2 regions of the Bradyrhizobium sp. P3_C3 genome follow, and region 1 is predicted to be linked to the other one. Evidence: predicted binding sites of a transcription regulator. Region 1 holds the regulator's gene; the other holds the start of a gene.
What was found. The regulator LexA, encoded in region 1, represses DNA repair genes until DNA is damaged. The targets are predictions, from matches to a motif close to TGTTCNNNNTGTGTTCNG.
Positions count from the first base shown of each region.

Region 2: AC1DW2_RS15160 (single-stranded DNA-binding protein) is a predicted target of LexA. The motif match lies at 3,923-3,940, and genes of this name have one in related genera.

Region 1 covers NZ_JBFUGY010000011.1:12,568-19,896, reverse strand. The annotation lists gene AC1DW2_RS14435 (HAD family hydrolase) at 1-134, shown strand, start outside; gene AC1DW2_RS14430 (hypothetical protein) at 332-484, shown strand; gene AC1DW2_RS14425 (molybdopterin molybdotransferase MoeA) at 716-1,927, shown strand; gene lexA (transcriptional repressor LexA) at 2,104-2,805, shown strand; gene AC1DW2_RS14415 (hypothetical protein) at 3,013-3,243, shown strand; gene AC1DW2_RS14410 (hypothetical protein) at 3,434-3,868, shown strand; gene AC1DW2_RS14405 (GAF domain-containing protein) at 4,093-5,034, shown strand; gene AC1DW2_RS14400 (ComEC/Rec2 family competence protein) at 5,044-7,329, opposite strand, start outside.
Region 2 covers NZ_JBFUGY010000011.1:170,093-177,421, reverse strand. The annotation lists gene gyrA (DNA gyrase subunit A) at 1-2,500, opposite strand, end outside; gene AC1DW2_RS15165 (DUF2306 domain-containing protein) at 2,669-3,067, opposite strand; gene AC1DW2_RS15160 (single-stranded DNA-binding protein) at 3,269-3,769, opposite strand; gene AC1DW2_RS15155 (outer membrane protein) at 4,219-4,980, shown strand; gene AC1DW2_RS15150 (outer membrane protein) at 5,214-5,903, shown strand; gene AC1DW2_RS15145 (outer membrane protein) at 6,128-6,880, shown strand; gene AC1DW2_RS15140 (outer membrane protein) at 7,070-7,329, shown strand, end outside.

The DNA of each region.
Region 1 (7,329 bases):
TGCCGGCGAACCGCATCGTGTTCTTCGACGATCTTGCCGAGAACATCGAAGGAGCGCGGTCGCGCGGCCTGACCACGGTCCACGTGACCTCGCCCCGCGACGTCGGGAACGCCCTCAAGGCGCTCGGAATCTGATCTCTGGCCGGCAAGCCGACGGGCCGCGAATGGAACTATTCTGCCCGGGGGCAAGGAACCAAAACCCTTTGTGCATTTTTATACAGAGTTCCCGGAACGATTGCCCCTCTCAGGACTCATGAGTCCGTTGGGAATTCTACATCGGGCTTATCATCGTGTTAGGCAAAACCTACCTTACCAAGCAGGCCTCTCTGCTGATGAAATTCGCCAGAACCACCTCGGATTCTGACCTTTCCGCAAAACTGATCAGCAAGGCCGCCGACCTGAAATCCCAGGCCGACCCGCTGCCTGACAAGGATCAGGGCCCCGCAGCGCCGGACGTCAGTCCGTACAAGCAGCCGGGGGGCTGACCGATGCTGGCCGTGGCTCTCGTCTTTCTCGTCCTCGCCATGGCCATCCTCGTACCGGTCTGTCTCGCCTTCTGGATCATGCCGGGGCGGACTTGATGCTCACCCTTCATCGCAGAGCGGATGACGCAGGATAAATCATCCTGCGCGGCCACTGTTTTGCCTCTGCGCCTGCACTCGGCTAGAACTCTCGCCGCCGATTTGCCCGAACGGGCCCAGCAGGAGTTTTCACCCGTGGCCCTGATGCCGGTTTCCGACGCGCTCGCCGCGGTGCTGGCGGGCGCAGAGCCGTTGCCTGAAGAGATGATCGCGCTCGACGCAGCCTTCCACCGCGTGCTCGCGCGCGATGTCGCGGCGCGGCGCACGCAGCCGCCGCAGGCGATGTCGGCAATGGACGGCTATGCGGTGCGCGCGGTCGATGCGGCGAAGATCGACTCCCAGCTCACCCTGATCGGCGAGGTCGCGGCGGGCCGCCCGTTTGCGGGATCGATCGGCGCCGGCGAGGCCGTGCGTATCTTCACCGGCGGTGTCGTTCCCGATGACGCTGATGCGGTCGTGATCCAGGAGGACACGATCGCGGACGGCAAGCGCATCACCATCAAGGAAGCCGCCGTAACGGGGCGGCACATCCGCCCCGCCGGCGTCGACTTCTCGGAAGGCGACGTGCTGCTGCGCAAAGGGGCCCGGCTCACCGATCGCGACCTCGCGCTCGCCGCCGGCATGAATTACCCGCAACTGCCAGTCCGGCGACGCCCGAAGGTCGCGATCCTCGCCACCGGCGACGAGCTGGTGATGCCGGGTACGACGCCGGGCCACGGCCAGATCGTCTATTCCAACGGCTACGCCCTGCACGCGCTCGCCCGCAGCGAGGGCGCCGATACCATCGACCTCGGCGTTGCCGCCGATACGCTGGAGGCCACCACGGCCGGCATCGGCCGCGCGCGGGAGAGCGGCGCGGACATCCTGATCACGACCGGCGGCGCCTCTGTCGGCGACCACGATCTGGTCCAGCAGGCGCTGAGGGACGAAGGTATCTCGATGGCGTTCTGGAAGATCGCGATGCGGCCGGGCAAGCCGATGATGCACGGGCGGCTCGGCGCGATGCGCGTGATCGGCCTGCCCGGCAATCCCGTGTCATCCTACGTTTGCGGCTTCCTGTTCATGGTGCCGTTGATTCGCGCGCTTTCGGGCCGTTCGATGATTCATCACCGCCGCGAACGCGCGGTGCTCGGCCGCGATGTCGGCGCCAATGACCAGCGCGAGGATTACCTGCGCGCATGCCTCGAGCTGCGCGACGACGGCACACTCCTCGCCCTTCCGGTCAATCACCAGGATTCCTCGCTGCTTGCGAATCTCGCTGCGGCACAGGCACTTCTCGTGCGCGCGCCATTCGCGTCGAAGGCCGAAGCCGGCACGCCTTGCGAGGTCTTGCGGCTGCCCGTCTGAGCGCTTCGTTCGCGTGCGTTCCGCGAACTTTGTCGCGTTCACGGTAAATTAAGCAGTTGCGGAACATGTATCGAACATATAGTGTCCGTTCATGATTTGTTTCGAGAATGTAGCGGCTTACTGCTGAATTCAGCGTCTCGGAATCGAACGACATCAACCGGGGGATTTTGGTCGAGATGTTAACGCGCAAACAATACGAGCTCCTGCGGTTCATCAGCGAACGGCTGAAGGAAAGCGGCGTGCCGCCCTCCTTCGATGAGATGAAGGACGCGCTCGACCTGCGCTCGAAATCGGGCATCCATCGCCTGATCACCGCGCTCGAGGAGCGCGGCTTCATCCGGCGCTTGCCCAACCGCGCCCGCGCCATCGAGGTGATCAAGCTGCCCGAGCTTCAGGCCGCCGCCGGCAGCCGCCGCGGCTTCACGCCGAGCGTCATCGAAGGCAATCTCGGCAAGGTCCGCACGACGTCCAGCCCGCCGGCGGACGAGGGCGAGCGCCCCGTCGCGGTGCCCGTGATGGGCCGCATTGCGGCCGGCACGCCGATCGAGGCCTTGCAGACCCGCAGCCACACCATCAGCGTACCGCCTGACATGCTCGGCTCGGGCGAACATTACGCGCTCGAAGTGCGCGGCGATTCCATGGTCGAGGCCGGCATCCTCGACGGCGACATGGCGCTGATCCAGCGCAACGAGAGCGCCGATACCGGCGATATCGTGGTGGCGCTGATCGACGACGAGGAAGCAACCCTGAAGCGCTTCCGCCGCCGCGGCGCCTCGATCGCGCTCGAGCCCGCTAATGCGGCCTATGAGGTCCGCATTCTGCCGCCCAACCGGGTGAAGATCCAGGGCAAGCTGATCGGGCTGTACCGGAAGTATTGATACCGGACGTGCCGGTATCGGTTATTGGGCGCCCCGCGCGCTTTCGATCGGCATCGCCGATCCGAGATTGGAGCGGACGATTGTCCGCTTCCGCTGGATAGTCTTTCTGGTTTCGCGCAGATTATCCGGCCCCTCCTCCAGCGGTAAATCCTCGGCACGCMGCACGAAGCAGCCCTGCTTCGCGGCCTTCAGGTTCGAGGAGAAGTCATGCGCCGGATCGTTCTGAGCACAATTGCTGTGGCGCTGATCGCAGCATCAGCGTCGCAAGCCTTGGACGTACAAGCCTTGGCCGTGCAAGCCTTGGCCGCGCAATCGCGGCCCCATGTCCGCAAGGACACCGCCGTGAGCGAGCAAGTCCGCAAGGCCAGCGGCACCATCGACCGACCGTCGCGGCCGGGCTGGCAATATTCCGGCTGGTCGGCGCCTGCGGGGCGCTGACACGCGCCTGCAATGCAAAGGGGCGGGCTTTGTTCCTGGTGGATTCGGGAAAGTTAATGTGATTGCGGCCTGCGGCGGCGAGCCGTAGATTTGCCTACAACCCGGCAGAACGTTTGGTATTTCCACTCTGATAGAGGCCTGCGCCTCGATTAAGAGACGTGGGTCGCTATCCCTGCATGAGGAGCACCCGATGTGTGACTACAGCCTGCATGCCGTCGCGTCGCGTCCCGCCGAAGTCGGCGAGACGATCGTCACGACAACCTTCCGCGGCACCTCGACGCGCGGCTTTGCCTCCGCGGCCGATCCGACCGTCGCGGTCTGCCTGCTCCCGGGGACGGAGCTCGCCTTCGCCGACAACGTCCGCTACGACAATCGCTGGATCTGGACGCGCACCGTCAATTCGCGCGTCGGCAAGTTCGGCAAGATCGATCCGCACATTCCCGATCGCCATCATGATGCGATCGAATTCCCCGACGGCAAATCCGTGCTGGTGACGCAGCTGGTCGAAGGCCAGCGTGCGACCGTGCTGCAGCTACCGGTGACCCAGCCGCTCGGCGAGCGCGAGCACAAGCCGCAGACCATCACCGACAGCCGGACAACCATCACCCGCCTGCCGATCGGCTGATGCAGCCATTCCCGGCCGGCAGGTCGGGCCAGGATTGAAAATCGCCATCGCCGGCCGAGGCCGGCGAGATGGTGTCGTTTGTGTCCCGCGAAACTCCATCGGGCGGACCAAGCCGTGGCGTCTCCCACCGCACGAAGTTTGCGCTGTCCTGCCTGAATTTTGAACGTCCGTTCCGCAGCCAAATGGCCGATGCTTGGTGCGGCTTGAGACGGCGGGCACGTTCGATGAAGACCTTCATTCGCGTCGTTGAACTCTGGGTGCCTGACCGCACGCGCATGCGGCTGGAATTCGGCGGCGGCCTCTACGGCGAAGGGTTGTCCGCGTTTAGGGACGTGAGCGAGGATCTGCACTTCGGATATGACGAGGGGCTTCCCGGCAAGGCCTGGGCCGGCGGCCACCCCGTGATCCTCACCAGATTCACCGATTCCTATTTCAAGCGGACCGATCAGGCCATCGCCGCCGGGCTGACCTGCGGCGTGGCGGTGCCGGTGTTTTCAGGCGAATTCCTGCAAGCCGTCATGGTGCTGTTCTGCGGCGACGACGAGGCCCATGTCGGCGCGATCGAGCTCTGGCACAACGATGCCGAAACCTCCCACGAGATGGGGCTCGTCGACGGCTATTACGGCACCGCCGACATGTTCGAATTCAACTCCCGCCACACCAGATTTCCGCGTGGCTTCGGCCTGCCCGGCCGCATCTGGAAAGCCGGCCTGCCGCTGGTCATCAAGGATCTGCACGATGCCAGGAGTTTTCTGCGCTGGGAGGACGCCGCCAAGGTCGGAATCAATCTCGGCGTCGGCGTTCCCTACCGGGCCGGCACCGATCAGACCTGGGTGCTGACATTTCTCTCCGCGCAGGCGACCCCGATTGCGCGACGCTTCGAGATCTGGGTCCCGGACGAGGCCCGTTCGGCGCTGGTCTTCCGCGCCGGCGATTGCAGCGCGCAGACCGACCTCGCCGCGCTCTATGCGACGAAATCCATCGCCAAAGGCGAAGGCAGCATCGGCGGGGCCTGGGCCACCGGCATGCCCGCACTCAACGACGATCTCGCGCGTGACGGCTCGGTCGCGGCCTTGCAGGCCAGCGCCTCTGGACTGAGCCAGATGGTCGTCCTGCCGGTGATCGGCAACGCCAGGCTCGACGCCGTGCTGGCCTGGTATCTGTAACCCATCCGCTCAATCCTCGGCCTGTAGGTCGGCTTCCGATGGCGTCGCGTCGCGGTTGCGGGGAGCCGCCGCCTGCGGCGCAAGGCTCGCGCCGAAATCCGCCTCACCGGCGGCCGCCGGCGACCACGGACGATCTGCCCCCCTTGCCTTCGCCGCCTGAACCGCAAAGCCGTCGCCGCTTCGCGTCAGTGCCAGCGCGCCCTGCCTTGCGAGACGCTGACGGTCGACAACCATCGCTGCGCAATCCGGCGGCGCCGGCCGCGCCGTCACCACCAGCGCGGCACGGCTGCAATCGTCAGCCAGTGAATCGATGCGCAAGGCCAGCGCGACCAGGCGCCCGTCGGCGAGCGGCGTCACGCAGCCGGCCTCGTCGCACGACACGCCGGCAGCCAGTGACGCACTCCCGGCATCGCGCGGATCGGCGTCGGCCGCGAGCCATTCCTTCAGAAGAAAACTATCCTTGCTCGACCTGATCAGATGCAGGTGCCCATCCCTGCCCCGCACCGCGACACTCTGGCCGTCACCGGCGATCAGGACATCGGGCTGCCGCGCGCACAGTCCCCAGAGGATCGCGGCCAACAACACCACCGCGCCGGCCCAGCGCAACGGCGTGCGCAACAAGCCCATCACGATGATCCCCAAGCTTGCCGCGATCAGCGGTGCGATGCCGAAAGCCGAGATGCGGCCGACCGCGCCCGGCAAAGCGGCCACCCAGCGCGACACCGCAACCATCCAGTCGATGCCGATCCCCATCAGCCACCAGAACGGACCATCGAGTCCGAACGGCGCTGCAATCAAGCCCAACAGGCCCGCGGGCATCACCAGGGCCGAGACCACCGGCATCGCCCCGAGGTTGGCGAGCACGCCGAACGGCGTCACGCGGTGAAAATGGAAGGCGGCATAGGGCGTGGTCGCGAGCCCCGCGATCAGCGAGGCCAGGAACAGCATCGCGATCTCGCGCCCGCCCCACATTGCAATCCGCGCGGTCGCGGAATGATCTGGCGACGCAAACAGGTTCGGCATGCCGATCTGCACCAGTGCCACCAGTCCGAGCGTCGCGGCGAAGGACATTTGAAAACTCGGATGCACAAGTGCTTCCGGTGCGACCGCGAGCACGATCAGCGCGGCCACCGCCAGCGTGCGGAAGGTGATGGCACGGCGATCGACCATGACCGCGATCAGCACCACCGCCGTCATGAAGAACGATCTTTGCGTCGCGACCTCCGCGCCCGACAGCAGCAGATAGAACGCGGCTGCGACCAGCGCCGCAGCCGCCGACCATTTCTTGATGGCAAAGCCGGCCGCCATTCCAGGGATCAACGCCAGCAGCGCGCGCACCGCGAAGAAGACCACGCCGGCGACGACCGCCATGTGATAGCCGGAAATCGAGAGCACATGTCCGAGCCCCGAGATGAACATGGCGTCGTTGACGGGCGTGGTGATCGCATCGCGCCGGCCCGTGAGCAGCGCGGTCGCAATCGCCCGGTTGTCGCCCTCGAGCGTGGCGCGGATGCGCGCGTCGATCGCATCGCGCAGACCCTGCATGAAGGCGGCATAACGCAGCCGCAAGCCACCGGCATCCGGCGGCACCGATGCCGCAATCGTGCCCATCACGAAGCCGGAGGCGCCGATGCCCTGGAAGAACATGTCGCGCGAAAAGTCATAGCTGCCGGGGCGCACCGGCGACAACGGCGGCAACAGCCGCGCCTTCAACTGCACGAAGCTGCCGACCTCGGGCGCAGTCCCCTTGCGCACGGAGAGGCGCACGCGCTCGAGCTTGACGTCGCTGCGCTGCGCCTCCATCGCGGTGACACGCAGCACGAAGCGGTCGGTGCGCTCGCGGATGTCGCGGGTCTCGACGAAGCCCGACAGCGAGACGGAATAGAGCGGCTTTGCCAGCACCGTGTGCGCGATCCGCGCCGTCTTCCAGGTCGCCATGGCAAAACCGGCCGCCACCGCCGCGATCATGATCGCCGGCGCAAACAACTGGCTCCGACGCAACAGCACCGCGCCAAGCATGAGCACGATGGCCGTCGCAGCAACGACCCACAGCACCGGTTCATGATCGGCGGCGAAGTAGAGCGCGATGCCGCCGCCGAACGCGACCGGCACCCACGGCAACAATCGCCCGGCGCCGGCCTCGGCGCGCGCCCATTCGCGCAGGGTCTCGGCCAGCGACGTCCAGAGGTCGAACCCTGCCGGCACGAGGCCGCCCGCGGATGCAGCTCGGCCGACGGGCCAAGTCCCCGCGATCCAAGTCCCCGCAATCCCCTGGGACCGAACTGGCCGGCCCGG
Region 2 (7,329 bases), 160 kb from region 1:
TCATGGCGACGATGCCTTTGCCGCCGCGGCCAGTGGTGCGGTACTCGTAGGACGAGGTCCGCTTGCCGTAGCCGTTGACGGAGACGGTGAGCACGACCTGCTCGGCCGCCGACATCTCGACATAGCGCTCCTGCGGGAGCTGGAAGCTGCCGGAGGTCGTCTCTTCGGCCTCGGCATCCGCCGGAGCCTCGTCGACCACGGCTTCGCCGGCCACCGCACGACGCATCTTCAAATAGGCCGAACGTTCGTCCGAGGTGGTCTCCATGTGGCGCAAGATGGCCAGCGAGATCACCTTGTCGCCCTCGGCAAGCGCAATGCCGCGCACGCCCATCGAAGTGCGGCCGGTAAACACGCGCACGTCGGGGACGGGGAAGCGGATGCACTGGCCGCCGGCGCCGGTCAGCAGCACGTCGTCGCGCTCGGTGCAGATCTGCACGTCCACGATGGCTTCATTCTCATCGAGCTTCATGGCGATGATGCCGGAGCGGCGGACGTCGACGAAGTCGGACAGCTTGTTGCGCCGGACGTTGCCGCCGGTGGTGGCGAACATCACGTCGAGGTTGCCCCAGGTCGATTCATCCTCCGGCAGCGGCATGATGGTGGTGATGCGCTCGCCCTGCTCCAGCGGCAGGATGTTGATCAGCGCCTTGCCGCGCGCGTTCGGCGCGGCCATCGGCAGGCGCCAGACCTTCTCCTTGTAGACCTGGCCGCGCGACGAGAAGAACAGCACTGGTGTGTGCGTCGACGCCACGAACAGGCGGCTGACGAAATCCTCGTCGCGGGTCTGCATGCCGGCGCGGCCCTTGCCGCCCCGGCGTTGCGCCCGGTAGGCCGACAGCGGCACGCGCTTGACGTAGCCGGCGTGGGAGACGGTGACGACCATGTCCTCGCGCTGGATCAGGTCCTCGTCCTCGACCTCGCCCTCCTGCTCGATGATCACGGTGCGGCGCGGGGTCGCGAACTCGGCCTTCACCTCGGCGAGCTCGGTCTTGATGATGCCCAGCACGCGGGCGCGCGAGCGCAGGATGTCGAGATAGTCGGCGATCTCCCCGGCGAGCTTGTCGAGCTCGTCGCGGATTTCGTCGCGGCCGAGCGCGGTGAGGCGCTGAAGGCGCAGATCGAGAATGGCCCTCGCCTGCTCCATCGACAGCCGGATCGTGCCGTCCTCGCTGATGCGGTGGCGCGGATCGTCGATCAGCGTCAGCATGTCCTCGACGTCCCGTGCCGGCCAGTCGCGCGCCATCAGGGTGTCGCGGGCGGTGGTCGGGTCGGGCGAGGTCCGGATGACGCGGATCATCTCGTCGATATTGGCGACCGCGATCGCCAGACCGACCAGGATGTGGGCGCGATCGCGCGCCTTGGCGAGCAGGAACTTGGTACGCCGCGTGACGACCCGCTCGCGGAAGTCGACGAAGATCGCCAGCAGATCCTTCAGATGCATGATCCGCGGACGGCCGCTGTCGAGCGCCACCATGTTGACGCCGAAGCTCGTCTGCAGCGGCGTGAATCGGTACAGCTGATTCAACACCACATCCGGCACGGCGTCGCGCTTCAATTCGATCACAACACGGTAGCCGTCGCGGTCGGATTCATCGCGCAGGTCGCCGATTCCCTCGATCTTCTTTTCCTTGACCAGCTCGGCGATGCGCTCGACCATCGTCGCCTTGTTCACCTGGTAGGGAATCTCGGTGATGATGATCGCCTCGCGCTCCTTGCGGATGGTCTCGATCGCGACCTTGCCGCGCATGACGATGGAGCCGCGGCCGAGGTGGTAGGCGGCGCGGATGCCCGCGCGTCCGAGAATGACGCCGCCGGTCGGGAAATCCGGTCCCGGAACGATGTTGATGAGCTCTTCGATCGTAAGTGCGGGATTGTCGATCAACGCGACACAGGCGTCGATGACCTCGCCGAGATTGTGCGGCGGGATGTTGGTCGCCATGCCGACCGCGATGCCGCCCGCCCCGTTGACGAGGAGGTTCGGGAACTTGGCCGGCAGGACCGACGGCTCGGTTTCGTTGTTGTCGTAGTTCGGCTGGAAGTCGACGGTGTCCTTGTCGATGTCGGCCAGCAGAGCCAACGCCACCTTCGTCAGTCGCGCTTCGGTGTACCGATAGGCGGCCGGGGGATCGCCGTCGACCGAGCCGAAATTGCCCTGGCCGTCGATGAGCGGCACGCGCATCGAGAAGTCCTGCGCCATCCGGACCATGGCGTCGTAGATCGACTGGTCGCCATGCGGATGATATTTACCGATGACGTCACCGACCACGCGCGCCGACTTGACGTACTTCTTGTCGGGCGTGTGCCCCTGCTCGTTCATCGAGTAGAGGATGCGGCGATGAACCGGCTTCAACCCGTCGCGCGCATCGGGCAGCGCACGCGCCACGATCACGCTCATCGCGTAATCGAGGTAGGACTTCTTCATCTCCTCGTAGATGGAAACGGGACGAATGTCCGAGGGTTGCGCCGGCTGGTCGCCGGGCTTGTTGTCGTCGTCAGCCAAGGGGAAATCCGGTGAGATTTTATCTGGGAATCATATAGCGCATCGCCCCCCTGATAACCACCCTTGCGAGGTCTAGGGAAGCGGTTTTTCCGACTGTTTTTCCAGAGACTTACGAGCTCAGCACCACTGCCTCGAGCGAAGCCGGAATGGGCCGCCGAGAACCACGTCCTAGGCTCCGAAAATCACCCGGTGCATGATCCGTCCAGGCACGAGCGTGAACAGCCCGGCAATGACGAGCGCGCCGATGAACGTCATGATCATGATGCGCCGGTGATCGGCGACCCGATGGGTATGCGCCCGCCACACCGCGAGCGGTAGCATCACCAGCGTGAAGATCGATAGGAGATGGATCGGGCTGAACGGCCCGACCAGGCGGATCTGGTGGATCCAGAACGACGATGCCGCAACGACCGCCATGAGCCCCACCCAGATCCAGCCGATCGTCCGGTGCGGCAGCGTGCCCTTGGGGGCGGCAAACTGGACAAGGCCGAGCACGAAGGCGGCCATGGCGGCAAAGGCGTGCAGCGGGATCGCTGGAGCAGCCTCAAGCAGCGGCGCAACGCTCATGCAGGGCTTTCTCCGATCGACGGCCGACCCATGTGAATAGGATTAACATCAAGTTAATACCATTCACATCGCGCCTCGTCAAAAGCTTGAGGCAGCACATGAGGCAAGCCCGCAAAAACCGAGCTTTGCCCGCCAATTGGTAAGGAATCCTGTCGCTCTACGCGAGCAAGGTGACATCAGGGGCGAAGCGCCCCGCTCGCCTCAGAACGGGATGTCGTCGTCCATGTCGCTGTTGCGGCCGCCACCGCCGCCGGCGGCCACAGCGCGGCGCGGCGCGCTGCTGACGGGACCGGAGGAGCCGAAATCGCCGCCCGGCTCGTCGCCGAAGCTGCCGCCTCCACCGCCGCCGCCGCGGCCATCGAGCATCGTCAGGGTCGAGTTGAAGCCCTGGAGCACGACCTCGGTGGAGTACTTCTCGGCGCCGCTCTGGTCGGTCCATTTGCGGGTCTGGAGCGCGCCCTCGATGTAAACCTTCGCGCCCTTCTTCAGGTACTGCTCGGCGACCTTGCAGAGCCCTTCATTGAAGATCACGACGCGATGCCACTCGGTCTTTTCCTTGCGCTCGCCGCTGTTCTTGTCGCGCCAGGTCTCCGAGGTGGCGATGCTCAAATTCGCGATCGGCCGCCCGTCCTGGGTGCGGCGGATTTCGGGATCCTTGCCGAGATTTCCAACCAGAATGACCTTGTTGACGCTTCCCGCCATCGCCGCTCTCCACTCCGAATGCCACTGAATTTTAGAAGGCCCGGGACGCGCCCGCGTCCTCTGCAACCTGTTGACGCGACCCTATACGCTTGCGCGGACGGATCGGCCCGTCACCCCTCCACTTATCCCCACATATAGCACCCCTGGCCGGTTCGTTCCAGATTTGTTCTTATGACACCCCTCACCTTGTTGCGCTGGCAAGACGACACCGCGCTGCACAAAGACGGCCTGCGCCAAATGGAATTTCCCCGAATTCCTGAGGACGGCGAAACAGCTTAACATTCATCAAGTTAGAAGCAGTTCAGATGCCGCCCGACTGTTGCATTCCGGAGACGGACTCCGCCTCCCGCCTAAGCTACGCTTGCCGCGGAATTAGATTCTTGTAGGCGTCGCGCCTGATCAGCCGCTTCGGGGACTTCGAAAAGCGGTCAGAAACTGGGGGGACTGCAATGAATAAGATTTTGATTGGTACTATTGGTGCAATCGCGTTGGGGCTGTCGGCTCCCGCAAGCGCGGCAGATCTCGCTGCGCGTCCGTACACCAAGGCTCCGGCACCGATGATCGCGACCATCTACGACTGGAGCGGCTTCTACATCGGTATCAACGGCGGCGGCGGCACCAGCCACAAGTGCTGGGACGTCGATATCGGCGGTGGCGTTCTCGTAGGCGAAGGCTGCCACAACGCGACCGGCGGCACGGTCGGCGGCCAGGTCGGCTACCGCTGGCAGTCAGCCAACTGGGTGTTCGGCTTCGAAGGCCAGGGCAACTGGGCCGATTTCTCGGGTGACAACATCAGTGCAATCAGCGGCCTGCGCGATCGTTCGAAGATCAACGCCTTCGGCCTGATTACCGGTCAGGTCGGTTACGCCTGGAACAACGTCCTGGTCTACGTGAAGGGCGGCGGCGCCGTCGTCAGCGATCGCTACCGCAGCTTCGACGTCGCCAGCGGCCTCGAGTTCGACCGGGCCAACGAGACCCGTTGGGGCGGCACCGTGGGTGCGGGCGTCGAGTTCGGATTCGCCCCGAACTGGACCGTGGGTTTCGAATACGACCACATCTTCCTCGGCAACCGCACCATCGGCTTCACCGGATCCGGCAATTTCGCCCCGCTCGGCGTCGCCACACGCTCCGATCGCATCAGCCAGGACGTCGATATCGGCCTCGTCCGCGTGAACTATCGCTGGGGCGGTCCGATGATCGCAAGATACTGACATCCCTCTGAAATCGCTTGGAAATCAAAGGCCGGCCTCGCGCCGGCCTTTTTGCGTGGGCAACGGGAATTATAGGTCAGTCACCGTTACGTTTTGCGATTATTGTGGCTTTTAGGAGACACAACTTGCGGCTTTGCTGGTGTAAGCACGACATCAGTTGGACCACGGCGTCCGATGTCCTTCCGAACGCACGGAAGGCAAAAACAGAAACCGGGACTGGGATTAGTTTGAAAATGAAGAAGGTTTTGTTGGCTTCGGCCTGTTTGTTCGCTCTCGCTGCTCCGGCTTCGGCCGCTGATCTCGCGGCGCGCCCCTACACCAAGGCTCCGGTGGCGGTGGCCTCGGTCTACAACTGGACCGGCTTCTACCTCGGTATCGTCGGCGGCGGCGCCTGGGAAAACGGTTCCGGCGACCCGAAGATGAAGGGTGGCTTCGTCGGCGGCACCGCCGGCTACAACTGGCAGACCGGCAACGTCGTGTTCGGCGTCGAGGCTGATGGTTCCTGGGCTGACGTCAGCGCTTCGGCGACCGGCGCCACTGTTGTTCCCGGATTCGGCGTTGTGACCGCCACGGCGAGCTCGAAGACCGATGCCATGGGCACCGTGCGCGGCCGTATCGGCTACGCCGTCAATCAGGTCCTGTTCTACGGCACCGGCGGCTACGCCTGGATCGACAACAAGATCAGCCTCTCCGCTCTCGGCTTGACCGCGTCGGACAGCAAGTGGCACTCCGGCTGGACCGTCGGTGCGGGCGTCGAGGCGTTCTTCGCTCCGCAGTGGTCGGTCAAGGGCGAGTACCTCTATCGCAGCCTCGGCGGCGAGACCTACTTCTCGGGCGCCCTGCCCACCGGCACGCTCAACTTCCACACCGTGCAGGTCGGCGTGAACTATCACTTCGGGGGCCCGGTGGTCGCGAAGTACTGAGCTTCGCTTCCAACGCACCGCGTTACGAAAGGCCGGCCTTGCGCCGGCCTTTTTGTTTTCGCGCGTCCAGATCCAGGCCAACCGATTCCCAACGTTTTTCGGGGAGAGCTGTGGCATCCCGGTGACACAACCTTCGGCTTCAATGGTGTAGAGCAATGACATCGATTGGGTCATTGGGTCGGCCGTTTTTCGCCGACAAAGAGAAACGAAACTGGGGAATTGAAATGAAGAAGGTTTTGCTGGCCTCGGCCAGTCTGTTCGCACTCAGCGCGTTGGCTCCCGCCTCGGCGGCCGATTTGGCGGCCCGCCCCTACACCAAGGCGCCCATTGCTGTGGCCTCGATCTACAACTGGTCCGGCTTCTATCTCGGCATCAACGGCGGCGGCGCCTCGAGCCGCAACTGCTGGGACGTCAACAACATCTTCGGCATTGCGGGTCCGGACACGGCTGAAGGCTGTCACAATGCGACCGGCGGCGTCGTCGGCGGCCAGGTCGGTTATCGCTGGCAGTCGGCCAACTGGGTGTTCGGCCTTGAAGCCCAGGGCGACTGGGCCAACCTGAAGGGTTCGAATACGAGCTTGGTGCTTGCCCCGCCCCCGCTGGTCAACCAGACCAAGATCGATGGGATTGGCTTGTTCACCGGCCAGGTCGGCTATGCCTGGAACAACGTGCTCTGGTACGTGAAGGGCGGCGCGGCCGTCACGCACGCCAAGTACAACGGTCTAATCGGCGGCGTTGTCCTCGACAGCGCAAGCGAGACGCGCTGGGGCGGCGCCGTCGGCACCGGCCTCGAATTCGGTTTCGCGCCGAACTGGTCCGTTGCGATCGAATACGACCATCTGTTCATGGGCCGCCGCAATGTCAGCTTTACGTTTATCGGTTTCAACGACCGCATCGACCGTATCAAGCAGGACGTCGACATGGGCACCGTTCGCCTGAACTACACCTTCGGCGGCCCGGTCGTGGCGAAGTACTAAGCTTCGCCTGCGACGCCATCACGTTACGAAAGGCCGGCCTTGCGCCGGCCTTTTTGTTTTCGCGCATACGGCGCGAGCGCTTGCGGACAAGTTCCATTTTTCGGGGCGTTGTGACCCTCCGGTGACAGACTGTCGCACCTCAAAGGTTGTATCGAAGATCGCAACAACTTTGGCCTTGGGGGGTCCGCCTTGAACAAGTTTATGCTTGCCGCCGCCGGCATAGTCGCGATGACCACGTCCGTCTCGGCGGCCGATCTGGCGGCGAGGCCCTACACCAAAGCTCCTGCCCCGATGATCGCCGCGGTCTACGATTGGAGCGGCTTCTACATCGGCGCCAACGGTGGTGGCGGCTGGAGCCATAATTGCTGGGACATCGTCACCAACATCCTCGGTGCGCCGGTCACTCCCCCCGCATCGGAGGGCTGCCACACCGCGACCGGCGGCGTGGC